3 regions of the Pseudomonas sp. Fl5BN2 genome follow, and region 2 is predicted to be linked to each of the others. Evidence: riboswitches for the same ligand, from Rfam matches in the RefSeq annotation. Region 2 holds a riboswitch; each other region holds the start of a gene.
What was found. A riboswitch is a leader RNA that binds a small molecule or an ion and turns the genes downstream of it on or off. The one in region 2 is predicted to bind cobalamin.

Region 1 (6,019 bases), on a different contig from region 2:
ATGCGCCGGCCACGGGCGGTACGGTGAAGCTCGACAGCCTGTCCAAGGCCTATTGGCAGAAAGCCTACCTGAGCGCGAAGCGCGTGTTGCAGCCGGAACACCTGGCGCACAATCCATAACCCTTCGCTGGTCGAGGTGCTTGTGACCGCTCGGACGCTCAACCTCGACGATGCCCTGTACCAATACCTGCTGGATGTCTCCCTGCGCGAAACGCCCTTGTTGCGTCGCCTTCGCGATGAAACCCAGGCGTTGCCTACCGCCCGCTGGCAGGTGGCGCCCGAGCAAGGGCAGTTTCTCGCGCTGCTGGTGAGGCTGATCGGTGCTCGCCGGGTGCTGGAAGTCGGCACCTTCACCGGCTACAGCGCCTTGTGCATGGCTCAGGCGCTGCCTGAAGGCGGTTCGCTGATCTGCTGCGACATTCCTGGTGACTACAACCTCACTGCACGCCGTTATTGGCAGGAGGCGGGGCTCAGTGAGCGCATTGATCTGCGCCTGGCTCCGGCCCTGGAAACCCTTGCCAGTCTGGAGCGGGCGGGACAGCTGGAGTGTTTCGATCTGCTCTTCATCGACGCCGACAAGGCCAATTATCCCGCTTATCTGGAGGCTGCGTTGCGCTTGCTGCGGGTGGGAGGGCTTGCCGTGTTCGATAACACCCTATGGAGCGGGAGAGTGCTAGAGCTGGATTCTGCCAGTGACGACACTCGAGCCATCCAGGCGCTCAATCGCGCCTTGAAGGATGACCCGCGTATCGATCTGTCGCTGTTGCCTCTGGGCGACGGCTTGACTCTGTGTCGCAAGCGCTGAGCTTAGGGGGCCTTGGCGGCGGAGACTCGCCAGATCTTGTTGCCGACATCATCGGCGACCAATAACGCCCCTTGCTGATCAATCACGACTCCTACCGGGCGGCCCAGGGCTTTTTCATCGGCATTGAGAAAACCGCTGAGTACATCGACAGGTTGTCCCTGGGGTTTGCCCGCACTGAAGGGCACAAATATCACCTTGTAGCCGCTATGGGGGTTGCGGTTCCAGGAGCCGTGCTGGCCGATGAAGGCTCCCTCGGTGAAGGGGGCGGGAAGTTTGCTGCCTTCAGCGAAAGTCAGTCCCAGCGAAGCGGTATGGGGTCCTACGGCGTAGTCCGGTGCGATTGCCTTGGCTACCAGGTCGAGGTTCTGTGGTTTGACCCGTACATCCACGTGCTGCCCGTAGTAACTGAAGGGCCAGCCGTAGAAGGCGCCGTCCTTGACCGAGGTGATGTAGTCCGGCACCAGGTCGCTGCCGATCTCATCCCGCTCATTCACCGCGGTCCAGAGTGCTCCGCTGACAGGTTCCCAGGCCAGGCCGTTGGGGTTGCGCAGGCCGGTGGCGAACAGTCGATGCTCGCCGCTGGCACGATCCACTTCCCAGATCGCTGCCCGGCCTTGTTCTTTGTCCAGGCCGTTCTCGCCGACGTTGCTGTTGGAGCCCACGGTGACGTACAGCTTGCTCCCGTCCTTGCTGGCGATGACGTTTTTGGTCCAGTGGTGGTTGAGTGTGCCGCCGGGCAGGTCGAGCACCTTGGTGCCGGGGGCGCTGATCCGAGTGTCACCGTCCTGGTAGGGGAAGCGCAGCAGCTTGTCGGTATCGGCTACATACAAGTCATTGCCCACCAGGGTCATGCCAAAGGGTGAGTTGAGGTTTTCCAGGAGCACGGTACGGGTTTCTGCCACGCCGTCGTGATCCAGGTCCCGCAGCAGAGTGATGCGGTTGGCGCTGGGTGCGGCGGCGCCGGCGCGGCTCATCACCTTGCTGGCAATCCAGCCACGGATGCCCTGGCTGTCGTCCGGCTTGGGCGGTGCATTGGTTTCTGCCACCAGTACATCGCCGTTGGGCAATACGTAGAGCCAGCGCGGATGGTCGAGGTTCTCGGCGAAGGCATTGACTTGGGTGCCGGCCGCTGCCACGGGTTTTCCGTCTTGAGGCCAGCCAATGGCCGGGGCGATGTTGACGGTGGGGATCAGCGTCGGGTTGGGTTCCGGCAGTTTGGGGTTCGGTCCGGTACCGTCCGAGACCTGCAGGCTGGAGGTCTCACCGCAGGCGCTGAGGCCGGCGGCGATGGCGATAAGCAAGGTGTGTCGAAGTTTGAGCATGCTGATTTCCCTATGAGTGCATGGACATCGTAGTCATAGAGGAGCATAGCCAGTCGATGGTTCCACCTGGTCAGCGAGACTCCTTGAACAATACCGCGATCCCGGGATGGTAGTTGCCGGCTTCGTTGCGCAGCTTGCGATAGGCGTAAGGGAAGTACCAGGCTACCGCGCAGCAGTGTTCTTTTTGCAGTTCGTCGAGCATGTCCTGGAGCTCTTCGGGGGTGGCGCTGTGTTGGGCTTTTTGCGGAGCGACGAACAGGCAGCCAAGCTTCAGGTCGCTGGCGTAGCTGATCTTTTTCGCATCAAGGGCAGCGTCCAGCAAGGCCTGGGTCAAGTGCAGGCTGTTGACCCGCGGCCAGCGCTGGGTGGCCTGGATATAGGCGCGTTCGTCCTTGGTGGCCAGATACAGGTCGGTGCGAGCGTTGCGGGCGCCTTCTTCCTGCTGCTTTTTGCTGGGGCTGTGTTCCAGGCTGACCATCTCTGCCATCCAGGCGGCCGCGGAGAGCAGTCCAAGGTTGGCTCGCTCGTCGAACCAGTAGGGCGTTTCGTTATCGCCGCGAATCGTGTTGTAGCGGTCAATGCAGTCGAACCAGCGTTCCAGCATCGGGCGCAGGAATTCCAGTTTCGGGTTGCTGATGATCATGCCTTGCATCGGGGTCCGTCCTTATTGTTGTCTGGCAGGATAGTGGGGGGGTGATTTGTGGCCATTTGATATCACTGTGATCAGTGTGGCACAAGATTGGCGTCAGTTTGTTGATGCAGTGCAGTTTTCTGGTGGACTCGACGGCCGGCTTTAATTGACGCTCCACCCCCAACCCTCTAACCTTCGCGACTTGTTTCAGGTGCTCTGTGGCCGGTGGTCGACAGAGTGAAACAGGGAAGCCGGTCAGGGCCTGTTCCAGCGATGGAGCCGGCGACAAATCCGGCGCTGCCCCCGCAACGGTAGATGAGTCAAGACTGCGCCAGGTGCCACTGTGTCGGTGACGATATGGGAAGGTGCGCAGTCCGGCAGTGATGCCCCTCATGAGCCCGGAGACCGGCCTGATCCATCCAACGGCATCACGGTGGGCGATGCCAGGCTTATGCCGTCTATTTCTTTTCCTGCCCGCCGTTCCCCAGCCCCAACGGAGAGCTGCCCCATGAGTGATTCCCCTGATCGTGACGAGCGCCATCTGGCGCGCATGTTGCGAAAAAAAGCCGTGATCGACGAACGCATTGCCAACTCACCCAATGAGTGCGGCCTGTTGCTGGTGTTGACTGGCAATGGCAAAGGCAAGAGCAGTTCGGCCTTTGGCATGCTGGCGCGGTCCATGGGCCACGGCATGAATTGCGGTGTGGTGCAGTTCATCAAAGGCCGTAACAGCACTGGCGAAGAGCTGTTTTTCCGGCGTTTTCCGGACCAGGTACGCTTTCATGTGATGGGCGAGGGCTTTACCTGGGAAACCCAGGATCGTCAGCGCGACATCGCCGCGGCTGAGGCTGCCTGGGCGGTATCCAAGGAGCTGTTGAGCGACCCGAGCATCGGTCTGGTGGTACTCGATGAGTTGAACATCGCTCTCAAGCACGGCTACCTGGACTTGGATCAGGTGCTCAGTGACCTGCAGGCCCGTCCACCGATGCAGCACGTAGTGGTGACAGGGCGCGGGGCCAAGCCGGAGATGATCGAGCTGGCAGATACCGTTACTGAGATGGGCGTGGTCAAGCATGCTTTCCAGGCCGGTATCAAGGCACAGAAAGGTGTTGAGCTGTGAGTGTGAATTCATGACCGATGTTCGTCATTGCCCGGCGGTATTGATTGCCGCACCGGCTTCCGGCCAGGGCAAGACCACCGTGACCGCAGCGCTTGCCCGTCTTCACCGTAATCAGGGGCGCAAGGTCCGGGTATTCAAATGCGGTCCGGACTTTCTCGATCCGATGATTCTTGAGCGTGCCAGCGGTGCTCCGGTCTATCAGTTGGACATGTGGATGGTGGGCGAGCAGGAAAGTCGTCGGCTGCTCTGGGAAGCTGCAGGCGAAGCCGACCTGATCCTTATCGAAGGGGTCATGGGCTTGTTTGATGGCACGCCCTCCAGCGCCGATTTGGCGCGGCACTTTGGCGTGCCGGTGCTGGGGGTGATCGATGGCACTGCCATGGCCCAGACCTTTGGCGCCCTGGCCTTGGGCCTGGCGCGCTACCAGCCAGACCTGCCGTTCGCCGGGGTGCTGGCCAACCGCGTCGGTACCCTGCGTCATGCGCAGTTGCTTGAGGGCAGCCTTACCGAAGGTTTGCGTTGGTATGGCGCTTTGTCTCGGGAGACCGGTATCGAGCTGCCCAGTCGCCACCTGGGGCTGGTGCAAGCCAGCGAGCTGAACGACTTGGACCTGCGTCTGGATGCCGCTGCCCAAGCCCTGGCCAGTAGCTGTGAAGTGGCGTTGCCGCCGGCGGTGGATTTCGCCGCGCCAGCGCCAGTAGTGTGCGAGCCGCTGCTGGAAGGTGTGCGTATCGCCGTGGCGCGCGACGAGGCGTTTGCCTTTACCTACGGTGCGAGCCTGGACCTGTTGCGGGCAATGGGCGCGCAGTTGAGTTTCTTCTCGCCCATCCATGATCGAGAATTGCCCGAGGCAGACAGTCTGTACCTGCCCGGTGGTTACCCCGAATTGCACCATCAGGCGCTGGCGCAGAACACTTCGATGCTGGACGCCATTCGCGCCCACCATGGCGCCGGCAAGCCGTTGCTCGCCGAGTGCGGCGGCATGTTGTATCTGCTGGATTCCCTGACCGATGTCGAAGGCCGGCGTGCCGAACTGCTGGGGCTGCTGCCCGGTGAGGCGGTGATGCAGAAGCGTCTGGCGGCCCTGGCCCTGCAGGCGGTGGAGTTGCCGGAGGGCAGCTTGCGTGGCCACACCTATCACCATTCCCTGACCAGTACCGAGCTTGAGCCGATTGCCCGGGGTGTGAGCCCCAATGGCGGCCGGGGAGCGGAAGCGGTGTATCGCGATGGGCGGATGACGGCTTCTTATGTGCACTTCTATTTCCCGTCCAATCCGGCGGCGATGGCGGCTTTGTTTGTTCCGGATGGGATTGACGCTGTTGTCGGCACGTCGGTGGTTGTCGAGGGTGTGGCAGGTGAGTGAGAAGGGTTTTTCTGCGGCGGAGCGCGAGGCGGTCTATCGCGCCATCGCCGAGCGGCGCGACATGCGTCATTTTGCCGGTGGCAGCGTGGCGCCCGAGCTGTTGAGGCGTCTGCTGGAGGCGGCGCATCAGGCACCCAGTGTGGGGTTGATGCAGCCTTGGCGTTTTATCCGTATCAGCGATCGCCTGCTGCGGGGGCAGATCCAGCAACTGGTGGAAGAGGAGCGGGTGCGCACCGCCGAGGCGCTGGGCGAACGTTCCGACGAGTTCATGAAACTCAAGGTCGAAGGTATCAATGACTGTGCCGAGGTGCTGGTCGCGGCATTGATGGACGGACGCGAGCGGCATGTTTTTGGTCGTCGAACCTTGCCGGAAATGGACCTTGCCTCCCTGTCCTGTGCGATTCAGAACCTCTGGCTGGCGGCGCGTAGCGAAGGCCTGGGAATGGGCTGGGTGTCGCTGTTCGAGCCGCAGGCCCTGGCCGACCTGCTGGGGTTGCCGGCTGGCGCCAAGCCCTTGGCGGTGTTGTGCCTGGGGCCGGTTACCGAGTTTTACCCTGCACCAATGCTGGTGTTGGAGGGCTGGGCACAGCCGCGGCCATTAAGTGAGTTGTTGTATGAGAATTACTGGGGAGTGAGTCAATGAGTGTGGCGTTGCTGAGTGTCGCTGGGGTAGCGCTGGATGCGCTGCTGGGCGAACCCAAGCGCTGGCATCCGCTGGTGGCGTTCGGCCGTCTGGCGGATCGTATCGAGCAACGTTTCAATGCCGCCGGCCGTGGCTG
Region 2 (6,019 bases):
CGCCGATGGCGCCGTACAGGCTTGGGTCGCCGGAGTGCACCCGGGCCACATCCTGGCCTTGGGCGTGAGCCTCCTTGATCGCTTCGATGATCTGTTCAAGGTGCAGTTCGGCGCTGTTGATCAGTCGCTGCGCACAGTGGCCTTCGAGTACCGCCTCGGGCACCAGGGAGCCGGCATAGATGATCACCGGGCAGCGATGGATCAGACGCTGGCCCTTGACGGTGATCAGTTCCGGATCGCCGGGACCGGCACCGATGAAATAGACAGTCATGGCTGTGTCCTGTGAAAAAAGGGCGGGAGCACGGCTTCAGATGAAGATTGCTCATGATCAAGGGCGGGGATTATCGGGGATTTTACTGGCAAGCGGCCAATGCCAGGGTGGCCTGGGCGTATTTTTGTCGGGGGATCAACAGTTTGGCCGTGCCTGGATGCAGTTGTTCGGCCAGGGCCAGGGCTGCGCTTTCGGCAACGCCGTAGCAGCCGGTACGCTCGAAGGCGATCTGCGAACGATGGCTCAGGCGCAGGGCATAAGGTGCCAGTTGCGTGCTGCTGAAGCAGGTCAGCGGCAGTTCCAACTGTGCGGCCAGTTCCAGCAGGCCGGGCTCGGCCTGTTTCAGGTCGATGCTGGCCAGGGCGAGGACTTGCTGCGAGTCGATGCGATGGGCCTGCAGTACCTGATCGAGCAGCGCGCGCAGCGTGGTCGCCGGGCAGCCTTTCTGGCAACCCAGGCCGACCACCAGCAGGGTCGGCGCTGCGCGCATCTCGATCATGCCGAGTATTGATCCGTGTTCTTGCGCCGGAACAACCAGGCGCTGATCAGGCCCAGGGCCAGCCAGAACGCGGCGTTGGTCAATTGCGAGGCGATCTTGAACTGCGCCTCCAGGGCTTCTGGCGCGAGCATCGAGTGCACTTCAGGCTGGGGCGCACCGATCACGTGAGGCACGGCGATGATGGCCGCGCCCAACAGCTTCAGCAGCCAGTTCTGGGCAAACACGATCAGCGCGATACCGGCGGCGGTGGACGCGGCAGTGCCGACCCACCAGACCTGGCGCTGCACCAGATCGGCGGCGGCGGTCCCTGGCAACTCCGGTGGCAGGCCCAGGGTTGGCGCCAGGCAGAAGGTCGCGTAGCCGGCCAGGCCCCAGAGCAGCCCCTGGGATGTGCGGTTGGGCGCACGCAGGGTGTAGAGGCCGGCGAGCATCAGGGCGAAGCCGACGGCCACCACCAGGTTGCCACCGGTGGTGGACAGCACGCGCTGCCAGCCATCTTCCGGCTCCCAGGCTTGGGCATCGTGGGTGTGGCCGGCCATGGCGCCTTCGGCGTGTTCATGGACTTCGGCGGCTGGGGCCTTCTCAAAGGTTTCCGCCTGCAGGATCAACGGGGCGACCCAGAAGCTTTGCAGCAGGGTCAGCAGCAGGGCGGCCAGGAGCCCGGTGAAACCTGCGGTTTGCGCAATACGCTTGATCATTTCGGCAGGTCTCAGTGGCAAGGGAAAGCAGCGCTGTGACGGGTATCGTGAGCGGCGTTGTGCACCGCTTCGATATGCGAGAAACCGGCGAAATACACCAGGCAGGCACCGAGAATCGAGGCCCCGATGGCGGCCACCAGGCGCTGGCTCAGAGTGGCGGTGCTGCTGGCGGAATGGCTGCTGGTGCTGCTGATGATCGACATGGCGCTTCCCTTTGGAGTGTCAGCGGGGGAGTTGCGCAGCAAAACCCCGCGTGACAGCCACGCAGGGTTTGCAACAGCGCCCGCCCACCGCGGGTTTGTTATTTGTGTGTCGCGGGCCGGTCTCCGGGCTGGCGAGGGGCAGGGCCTGGGCCTTGCCTGCAAGTGTCGCCTTCCCATGCCCAGGGCACAGTGGATCTGACACTTCGCTCGCTTACCGTTGCGGGGGCAGCACCGGACTGGTCACGACTTTGGAGTAAAGCACGTGATTCACCGGTTTCCCGTTTCACCCTGTAAAGGGCACCCGTAACAAGTTGTGTAGGAGATCATGGGCGGGGGAGCGTCGTCAATTGCCAGTCTTTCTCAGTTGTGCCGCGGGTGCAGACACTGGCTGGCCAGCCAAAGGCGCCGGGAGATTGTCGACGCCAGCCAGTCGGCTCCTGCCATGCCCCGGCCCACAAGGGCCGCGGGTATTTGCCTGTGCATTGTCGATTGACCGCCCCCCGCGCTCTGCGTAGCCTTGCGCGTTCGAGGTTCTTCGGCCAGCGGTCGAAGCTAAGAAGGGAACGCGGTCGATGCCGCGGCTGCCCCCGCAACTGTGAAGGGTTTGATTGCTGCAAGGCCACTGCATGGGCGTTCTGGACGCTTGCGGGAAGGCGCAGCAAGCGTCGGTCGCCAGTCCAAGGACTGGCACCGGCAGACCCTCAGCCAGGAGACCTGCCTCGACCCAAGATTCTCACTACAACCGGGCGGGGTGATCCGGTGGCGAATTCTCCGCGCGCCCGATGCTGCGGTCCTCGTCCCGTATGCCCGCCACCTTTGCCAAGGGGCATCCGATGAAAACACTGGCCAAACTTCCTGTCACCATCGTCACCGGCTTCCTTGGTTCGGGTAAGACCACCTTGCTGCGGCACATGCTGGACAACGCCCAGGGTCGGCGCATTGCGGTGATCGTCAACGAGTTCGGCGAGCTGGGCATCGACGGCGAGATCCTCAAGCAGTGTGCCATCGGTTGCACCGAGGAAGAGGCCAGCGGCCGAGTCTACGAACTGGCCAACGGTTGCCTGTGCTGCACCGTGCAGGAAGAATTCTTCCCGGTCATGCGTGAACTGGTGGCGCGCCGTGGCGATCTGGACCACATCCTCATCGAAACCTCCGGCCTGGCCCTGCCCAAGCCCCTGGTACAAGCCTTCCAGTGGCCGGAAATCCGCAGTGCCTGCACCGTGGACGCGGTGATCACCGTGGTCGACAGCCCGGCCGTGGCCGCTGGCACCTTCGCCGCCTTCCCCGATCAAGTGGATGCCCAGCGCAAGCTGGACCCGAACCTGGACCACGAGTCGCCGCTGCATGAGCTGTTCGCCGACCAACTGTCCAGCGCCGACCTGGTGATCCTCAACAAGACCGACCTGATCAATCCTGAAGACCTGGCCCGGGTGCGCCTGGAAGTCGCTGAAGAGCTGCCGCCGGCGGTCAAGGTCATCGAAGCCAGCAGCGGCCGCCTGCCACTGGATGTGTTGTTGGGCCTGGGTGTTGGCTCCGAGGAGCACATCGACAGCCGCCACAGCCACCACGATCACCACCATGATGGCGACGACGATCATGACGACCACGATCACGATGCCTTCGACTCGATCTCCATCGAGCTGCCCCAGGCCGACGAAAGCCTGCTGCTGGATGCCCTGACCCAGCTGGTGGTCAAGCACGGCATCCTCCGGGTCAAAGGTTTTGCCGCGATCCCCAACAAGCCGATGCGCTTGCTGATCCAGGGTGTGGGCACGCGTTTCGACAAGCACTTCGATCGCAAGTGGGGTGCCGACGAAGCCCGGACCACGCGCCTGGTGCTGATCGGCCAGGAACTGGATGCCGTCCAGCTGGAAGCGCAACTGCGCGCTGCCCTTAGCGTCTAAGCCATGCACCTGCTCAGGACCCAGCCCGGCGGATTCGTCTCGGATGACAACATTGCCGACCTTGGCCAAACCCCCGCCGAGCTGGTGATCCTCTGCAGTGGCGATTCCAGTCTGGCGCTGCTGGCGGACGCCGCCGAGCAGCTGCCCGAGGATTTCCCCAGTTTCCGCCTGGCCAACCCGATGCAGGTGCAGAACCACGCCTCGGTGGACCTGTATGTCGAGCAGGTGCTGCAGCACGCCAAGATCATCCTGATTTCCCTGCATGGCGGCATCGCCTATTGGCGCTACGGCGTCGAGCGGTTGGTGGCGCTGTCCCAGCGCGGGGTGCAACTGATCCTGGTGCCGGGAGACGACCGCCCGGACCCGGAACTCAGCGACCTGAGCACGGTGCCGGCCATTGAGCGTGACCGCCTCTGGCATTACCTGCGCCAGGGCGGGCGCGACAATGCCTTGAATTTCTACCGTTGCCTGGCCAGCGGCCTGCCGGGGCGCGACTACTCCTGGAGCGAGCCGCAAAGCCTGCCACGCACGGCGATCTACCACCCGCACAAGAGCCACGCCACCCTGGACGACTGGCAAGCCGATTGGCAGCCCGGACACGCGGTGGCGGCGGTGCTGTTCTACCGCTCGCACCTGCAAGCGGCCAACACCGGCTTCATCGACCTGTTCTGCCAGCGCTTGCAGGCGGCGGGACTCAACCCTTTGCCGCTGGCCGTGGCCAGCCTCAAGGAAGCGGGCTGCCTGAGCCAGGTCGAGGAGTGGCTGGATCAAGCCGCTGCCGGGGTGATCCTCAACACCACCGGCTTTGCCCAGTCCAGCCCCGAAGCCCCGCACCTGCGGCCGTTCCGGCGCAATATCCCGGTGATCCAGGCCATCTGCGCTCAGGATAACGAGCCGGGCTGGCGTGACAGCGAGCAGGGCCTGGGCCCGCGGGACCTGGCCATGCACATCGCCTTGCCGGAACTGGACGGACGGATCATCAGCCGGCCCATCAGCTTCAAGGACCTGGCCTGGCGCAGCGAGCGCAGTCAGTCGGATGTGGTCTGCTATCGGGGCCAGCCCGAGCGCATGGATTTCGTCGCCCAACTAGCCCGTCGCTGGGTCGAGCTGGGGCGCCTGGACAACGGGCAAAAGCGCATCGCCCTGATCTTGGCCAACTACCCGACCCGGGACGGGCGGATCGGCAACGGCGTCGGCCTGGATACTCCAGCGGCCGCGCTGAATATCCTCAAGGCCCTGCACGCCGAGGGTTACCCGCTGCCGGACGAGCTGCCCGGCAGCGGCACCGAGCTGATTCAGCAATTGCTCGGTGGCGTCAGCAACGACCTGGACAGCCTCGATCAGCGCCCGTGCCAGCAAAGCCTGGCACTGGACGCCTATCAGGCAATGTTCCAGGCGCTGCCCGAGGCCAACCGACAGGCGGTGCTGGAGCGCTGGGGCGCGCCGCAGCAGGACCCGATGTTCCGCAATGGACGGATGATGATCGCCGGGCTGCGTTTTGGCCTGACCTTCGTCGGCATCCAGCCGGCCCGGGGCTACCAGGTGGACCCCAGCGCGGTCTACCACGACCCGGACCTGGTGCCGCCCCACGCTTACCTGGCGTTCTACTTCTGGCTGCGCCAGACCTACGGCGCCCACGGGCTGATCCACGTTGGCAAGCACGGCAATCTGGAGTGGCTGCCGGGCAAGGGCGTCGGCCTTTCGCAAACCTGCTGGCCGGATGCGCTGCTGGGCCCGCTGCCGAATGTCTACCCGTTCATCGTCAACGATCCGGGGGAGGGCGCCCAGGCCAAGCGTCGGACCCAGGCGGTGATCATCGACCACTTGATGCCGCCGTTGACCCGGGCCGAAACCTACGGCCCGTTGCGCAACCTGGAGCTGTTGGCGGACGAATACTACGAAGCCCAGCTGCTTGACCCACGGCGTGCCCGGGAGCTGCAGCGGGACATCCTGCAACTGGTGCGCGAGACCCATATCGACCGCGAGTTGCAGCTCGACGAGCAACTCGACAGCGACGCCGACGCAGCCATCTGGCTGCCGCGCCTGGACACCTACCTGTGCGACCTCAAGGAATCGCAGATCCGCGATGGCCTGCATGTGTTCGGCGAATCCCCCACTGAGCGCTTGCGCATCGACACCTTGCTGGCCTTGCTGCGGATTCCCCGGGGCGATGGCAAGGGCCAGCATGCAAGCCTGTTGCGGGCCCTGGCCAAGGCTTTCGAGCTGGGCTTCGATCCCCTGGACTGTGCTCTCGCCGAACCCTGGACCGGACGCCGTCCGCTGCCGTTGCAAGCGCTCAGCGATGCCCTGTGGCGCACTGCCGGCGACGTGCGTGAACGCCTGGAACTGTACGCCGCGCAGTTGATCGAGACGGCGCTCCAGGGCCCGGTAGTGCAACTGGACGAACCTGGCTGGGAGCCGGTGCAAATCATCATCGACGCGTT
Region 3 (6,019 bases), on a different contig from region 2:
AGGACTGCATCGGCCAGATCCACCCCGATGCCCGGGAAGCCTGCGAGATCCTTGTCGACGAGGGATTTGCGGCAACCCAGTATGTCGACCTGTTCGATGCCGGGCCGACCCTGCAGGCGCGCAATAACCAGCTACGCTCGATCATCCAGAGCCGGGTCGCCACCTGCTACCTGAGCCCGCAGAGCGGCCAGGGCCAACTCTGGCTGCTGAGCAATGAGCGACTGCAGGGATTTCGCGCCATCGTTGCCGCCCTCGACGAAGCCCCCGGCGACGTCGCCGGCCTGGACTCGGCGATGCTCAACGCCCTGCAACTGCAACCGGGCGACCTGCTGCGGGGTGTCGCGTTATGAACCGGCGGCCGCATTCCCCTGCGTGCCTTGATGGTCCGCAACCATGGCATGGAGGCCACCAATGATCGTCCGTCCGATCCGCGTCACCGATCTGCCGGCGGTGCTGGCCCTGCTGGAAGGCAGCTGTCGTGACCTGAACAACCTCTCGACCGACCCCGAGCGCCTGGCGCACCGGGTCCGCTGGGCGCAACGAACCTTTGCCGGCCAGGTAGAACGAGCCGATGCCGACTACCTGTTCGTGCTGGAGGACGACGACCAGCAGGTGATCGGGGTCTGCGGCCTGAGCGGCGCCATCGGCCTGCGCGAGCCCTGCTACAACTACCGACTGGGCCTGACCTGTGGCAGTGCCCCGGGGCTGGGCGCCGACCGGCAGGTACCGACCCTGTTCCTGTGCAACGAGATGACCGGGCAATCCCTGCTCTGTTCGCTGTTCCTGCGCCGTGACCATCGCCAGGGCTATACCGGCCGCCTGCTGTCCACCGCACGCCTGCTGTTCGTCGCCGAACACCCAGCACGGTTCGGCGACAAACTGGTGGCCGAGCTGCGCGGCCAGCTCGACAGCCAGGGTCACTCACCCTTCTGGGACAGCCTGGGCCGGCATTTTTTCAAGATGGATTTCCACCAGGCCAACCGCCTCTCCAGCCACGGCGGCAAAGCCTTCATCGGCGAGCTGATGCCGCGCCAGCCGCTGTACACCTGCCTGCTGACCGCCGAGGCCCAGGCGGCCATCGGCCAGGCTCACGCGAGCACCGAGCAGGCGGTGAATATCCTCCGTGACGAAGGTTTCAATCATCAGGGCTGCATCGATATTTTCGACGGTGGCCCGCTGATCGAGGCCGAGGTGGCGAAGATCCGCAGCGTGCGCGAAAGCCAGACCCTGCCACTGATGGTGGGCACCCCGGATGAGCAGGCTCCGGTGTGGCTGATACACAACCGGCGCCTGGAAAACTGCCGTATCACCGCCGCCCCCGGGCGCGTGGTGGCCGGCAGCCTGCTGGTGGACCGGCTGGCCGCCAAGCGCCTGCAATTGCAACCGGGCGACTCGGTGCGCGCAGTACCGCTGCTGGCCTGCCCCTCGCGCGCCCTGGCGCAGTCACAGATCCACCTGCCCTCCAGCGCCAGCGACTGGCGCGCCACCCGCACCGCCCTGCCAGAAATGCTTCTGAGCGCCAAGCCCTGACCCGGTCGCCAGCAGCCCTGCATCCCGGTAACGCCTGAAAGCGCCCGCACCGTTGACGAACGCCAGGACGAATGTTCATATGCCGCTCAGTTTCAGGTGCCTCATGCCGCCGTGCATGAGGTGAAACGGGAAACCGGTGCGCCCTTCCAGGGCTAGTCCGGTGCTGCCCCCGCAACGGTAAACGAGTGCTGCATTCAACAGCCACTGTACTCAGGTATGGGAAGGCGAATGCCGCGAGCCTCGTGAGCCCGGAGACCGGCCTGAAGCTTGTGTTTGGCAATCCTGCGGTGGGCGGGCATGGGCCGGTATGGCCGCGTGCGCGTGCCCGCTACCTTCTCCTGCGTGCTTCCCGAAGACACTTTCGAGAAGACCAACAATGACAACAACACCCCAACCTTTCCTTGCATGCGACTGGCGTGCGCCTCGCCGCTCCTTGAGCGGTGCCCTGCTCGGCTGCCTGTTCAGCCCCCTGCTGCTGGCCGATGACGGGTCCCTGAAGCTCGACCAACAATGGATTTCCGCCCCTTCGGTGGAGTCCACCACGGTCGCCGAAATGGCGAAATTCGGCAGCAAGGTCGAGATCATCGACCGCCAGCAGATCGAGCGCGCCGGCCCCAGCAGCGACATCACCCGGGTCCTGCAGATGTACGTACCCGGCCTTTACGTCGCACCGAAAAACGGCCCCTTCGACTACGGCACCTATTCCCTGCTCGGCGGGCGCAACGACGACACGCTGATCCTGCTGGACGGCGTGCGCCTGAACAACCGCCTGTACGGCGGCCTGTACCTGGACACCCTGCCAGCCAACGCGATTGAACGCATCGAGGTGCTCAAGGGCGGCCAGAGCCTGCTGTTCGGCACCCAGGCCGTGTCCGGGGTGATCAACATCGTCACCCGCAGCCCGCAGACCCGCGAAGCCTCGGGCGAGGTCAACCTGGGCCTGGACAGCTTCATGGGCAAGAGCGGCGATGCCCGGGTGGAACGGATCGTCAGCAACGGTTTCGGCGACCTCGGGCTGCTGGCCTACGTCAGCCACAACGTTTCCGACGGCTACCAGCCGTTTCGCAACAGCGCCTACAGCCCCAGCACCCGCGACAAGAAACGCGCCTATGAAGTGAGCACCTTCGGCGCCAAGGCGATCCAGGGGTTTGCCGACGACTCGCGGCTGGAACTGTTCTACCAATACAGCGACGCCAACCTGGATTTCGCCCGGCCGCTGGACAACAAGAAGACCACCAACGACCGCATCCAGCAGATCGCCACGGCGACCTTCGAGCAACGCCTGGGCGAACGCTTCAGCTACTTCGTCAAGGGCCACGTCAACGACTGGGACACCCGCTATACGCGGATCAACAGCACCCCAGCCGGCGGCACCAAGGTCATCAATCACAACGACTACTGGGGCTTCACCGACTGGGGCCTGCAGGCCGAAGGCAAGGCCGAGCTGGACGGCGGCCACGTGCTGGTGTTCGGCAGCGACAACCAGTGGTTCAAGGGCCAGGACGATGTACTGAAGATCGACGACAACCAGGCCCAGGCCAATGCCCTCTACGCCCAACTGCGCCCGGTGATCGAGGCCCTGCCCGACTGGCACCCGAGCATCGGCGTGCGCCACGAGCAGATCAGCGGCGGTGAAAGCGCCACGGTCGGCATGCTCACCTCGCTGTATGACCTCAATGCCAACTGGCAACTGCGTGGCCAGTACGGCAGCGCCTTCAAGTTGCCCAACGCCGAGCAGCTGTTCGCCAACGAAGAGGACGAGAAAGGCAACCGCAACCTCAAGCCGGAAAAGAGCGTGAATGCCGAGCTGGGCCTGGACTACAAGGGCCGCCTGCTGGCCGGTGACTTCAACGCCAGCATCACCGCCTTCCAGCGCAAGATCGACGACCTGATCGCCCTGGATGACATCAACTGGGTCAATGGCGAGGGGCGGATCAGGGTCCGCGGTGTCGAAGTCGATGGCCGCTGGCAGTTCAGCCCGCAGTGGAACCTCTCGGCGGACATGACGCGCAACCTGGTGGAAGCACGCAATGGCGTGACCCTGAGCAATATCCCCGGCTTCTTCGCCCGCTCACGGCTGGGCTACGAGTCGGTGGATCGGATGTGGGGCGTTGGCGGGGCGATCCGCTACATCGGCCAGATCGACAGTTCGAAGAAGGTCGACTACGGCCACTACTCGGTGGTGGACGCCGATGCCTATCGCTACCTCGACGCAGCCCAGCAACATCGCCTGAGCCTGTTGGTAGAGAACCTGTTCGACCGCGACTACAGCACCAGTATCGCCAGCAATGCCCCTCGGGTGGACAACCTCGGACGGCCCTTCACCAGCGAAGTGCGCTACACCTACCGCTTCTGAGGCCGACTGACATGCGCGAGGATTATCAACGGGTGCTGTTCGTCGGCCCCGGCCTGCACGGCGGCGCCCTCGGCGAAGCCTTTGGCAAGGAGCTCAAGGCCCAGCGCGGCGATGACGCGAGCACCCGGGTGATCGACACCCTGGACGGTTTCGACAGCCTCTGGGCCGCCCTGGGCGAACCCTTGCCCATGGACGGCGCGGCGCTGCTGGTGGTGGACCTGGAGCCCAGCTCCGACAGCGCCTACCTGGACTGGCTACGCGATGAACTGGGGCACTTGGCCCGGGCTCACCCCCAGGCGCCGAAGCTCTGGATCACTGCTCAGGCCCTGGGCCGTCGTGGCCTGGACGCGGCCCTGGCCTGCGCCAGCATCGCTCAGCGCGAGCGGCACCTGCCCTGCGACAACGTCAATGCCGTGGCCAGTGACCCCGACTGGTCGCGGGTGCCGCCCCACGCCCGCCAGGTGTTTCTCTGCACCGGGCCACGCTGCGTACGGCGCGGCGCCCTGCCCCTGTGGAAGACCCTGCGCCGCGAACTGCTGCGCCTGGAGCGCATGGAAAAACCCGGTGGCGTGCTGCTGACCCGCACCGCCTGCCAGTTCCCCTGCAACCTGGGGCCGGTACTGACCGTGCACCCGGATGGCTGCTGGTACCGGGTCAGCAACGACAGCCAGGTGCTGCAACTGGTACAGGGGCACCTGGTGGAGGGCGAGCCGGTACGCGACCTGCTGATTTCCGGGCCTGCGGGAGGGTCGGCAGATGCTTAGGCTGATCCTCGGCGCCCTGCTCTGGCTGGCGGCATTGCCGGCCCTGGCGGACAGCTATGAGAACTGCGGCAAGACCTGGCGCCTGGAACACCCCGCGCAACGCATTGTCGCCCTCAACCAGCACAGTGCCGACCTGCTGCTGGCCCTGGGCGCCGGGCCGTCGATGATCGGCGTCGCCTATCTGGATGACGATGGCCTGGCCCAGGCGCAGGGGCACTACCACGGCGTGCCGGTGATCTCCCGGCAGTACCCTTCGGCGGAAGTGCTCTACAGCCTGAAACCCGACCTGGTGGTGGGCGGCTTCGCTTCGGCGTTTCCCGACAACTTCAGTTCCCGGGAGCGCCTGGGGGCCATCGGCATCGGCAGCTACCTGCTGGAGTCGGCCTGCGCCGGGCACGACGAGGATTACTTCGGGCAGATCCGCCGCGACCTGTTGACCCTCGGCCGGCTGTTGCACAAGGAACAGCAAGCGCGGCAGCTGATCGCCGGGATGGACGCTGACCTCGATGCCGCAGCGGCCTTGTACCGCGGGCGCGAAACGCCAGCGGTGTTCTACCTGGACAGTGAAGTCAACGGCCTGGCCAGCCAGGGCCAGCGCGGTTTTGTCGGCGTGCTGCTGCACGCCGCCGGGGCACGTAACAGCTTTGCTGCCATCGACCGCCCGCGCTTGGTTGTGGACAGCGAGACCCTGCTGGTCAATGACCCGGATGTGCTGCTCCTGGCTGACGCCCTGTGGTCGCCGGCATCGCGCAAGCGCCAGTTGTTGCACAGCGACCCGGTGCTCTCGCGGCTGCGGGCGGTGCAGCAGAAACGCCTGATCGACATCCCCTTCACGCAACTGGTGCCGGGTATCGCCAGTGGCCGTACTGCGCTGGAACTGGCGCGGCGCCTGCACCCGGGCGCCGATTGAGCGCTGCCGTGGCCGCAGGCTCGGGCGCGGATGCTTGATTCGTGCCTTGCGCTGGGCCTGGATGCCAGCGGCTGTACGGCGGCGACACCGATTTTGTGCCGCTAGGCATTGCCCATCCCGCGCTGCAGCGACCCGCTACACCGCTTCTAGAGTGCCGCGACGCTGTCGGCGAGCACATACAGGGCACCAGCCCCCCCGAATGATCCGCCAAGGACCAGCCAACCACTCACGCCCCGGCGCAGCGCCAGGACAGTCGTGTAGAGAGGTTGTAGTCGGTGTCGAACAGGCACCAGCCGTCCCGTGCCCGGGCCAGGTGCGGCATACCTTCGACGGTTTTAAGGGGCGCTTCGGTCATGGCATCTGGACAGTTGAGCGGTGCCGAAGCTTAAACACCCTGGCGTTTGGTTGAACCAGGCCCCTAAGGGTTCAGAGCATTCTGGTGTTCTTTTGGGATACGTC

Region 1: it holds a riboswitch for cobalamin, as region 2 does, so the genes downstream of both, cobO (cob(I)yrinic acid a,c-diamide adenosyltransferase) here and GV819_RS20110 (CbtB domain-containing protein) in region 2, are expected to answer to the same signal.
Region 3: it holds a riboswitch for cobalamin, as region 2 does, so the genes downstream of both, GV819_RS31075 (TonB-dependent receptor plug domain-containing protein) here and GV819_RS20110 (CbtB domain-containing protein) in region 2, are expected to answer to the same signal.

Annotation. Positions count from the first base shown of each region.
Region 1 covers NZ_JAAARL010000006.1:71,580-77,598, reverse strand. Annotated here, with positions in the region: gene GV819_RS10170 (C40 family peptidase) at 1-119, shown strand, start outside; gene GV819_RS10165 (O-methyltransferase) at 142-804, shown strand; gene GV819_RS10160 (PQQ-dependent sugar dehydrogenase) at 807-2,126, opposite strand; gene GV819_RS10155 (hypothetical protein) at 2,197-2,778, opposite strand; cobalamin riboswitch at 2,950-3,185, shown strand; gene cobO (cob(I)yrinic acid a,c-diamide adenosyltransferase) at 3,266-3,877, shown strand; gene GV819_RS10145 (cobyrinate a,c-diamide synthase) at 3,888-5,240, shown strand; gene bluB (5,6-dimethylbenzimidazole synthase) at 5,233-5,883, shown strand; gene cbiB (adenosylcobinamide-phosphate synthase CbiB) at 5,880-6,019, shown strand, end outside.
Region 2 covers NZ_JAAARL010000014.1:87,588-93,606, reverse strand. Annotated here, with positions in the region: gene cobM (precorrin-4 C(11)-methyltransferase) at 1-271, opposite strand, end outside; gene GV819_RS20120 (cobalamin biosynthesis protein) at 354-770, opposite strand; gene GV819_RS20115 (CbtA family protein) at 767-1,468, opposite strand; gene GV819_RS20110 (CbtB domain-containing protein) at 1,480-1,671, opposite strand; cobalamin riboswitch at 1,769-1,991, opposite strand; cobalamin riboswitch at 2,183-2,407, shown strand; gene cobW (cobalamin biosynthesis protein CobW) at 2,505-3,575, shown strand; gene cobN (cobaltochelatase subunit CobN) at 3,579-6,019, shown strand, end outside.
Region 3 covers NZ_JAAARL010000036.1:10,749-16,767, reverse strand. Annotated here, with positions in the region: gene GV819_RS31085 (arginine N-succinyltransferase) at 1-350, shown strand, start outside; gene GV819_RS31080 (arginine N-succinyltransferase) at 412-1,530, shown strand; cobalamin riboswitch at 1,608-1,808, shown strand; gene GV819_RS31075 (TonB-dependent receptor plug domain-containing protein) at 1,838-3,886, shown strand; gene GV819_RS31070 ((2Fe-2S) ferredoxin domain-containing protein) at 3,898-4,650, shown strand; gene GV819_RS31065 (ABC transporter substrate-binding protein) at 4,643-5,560, shown strand; gene GV819_RS33410 (hypothetical protein) at 5,787-5,915, opposite strand.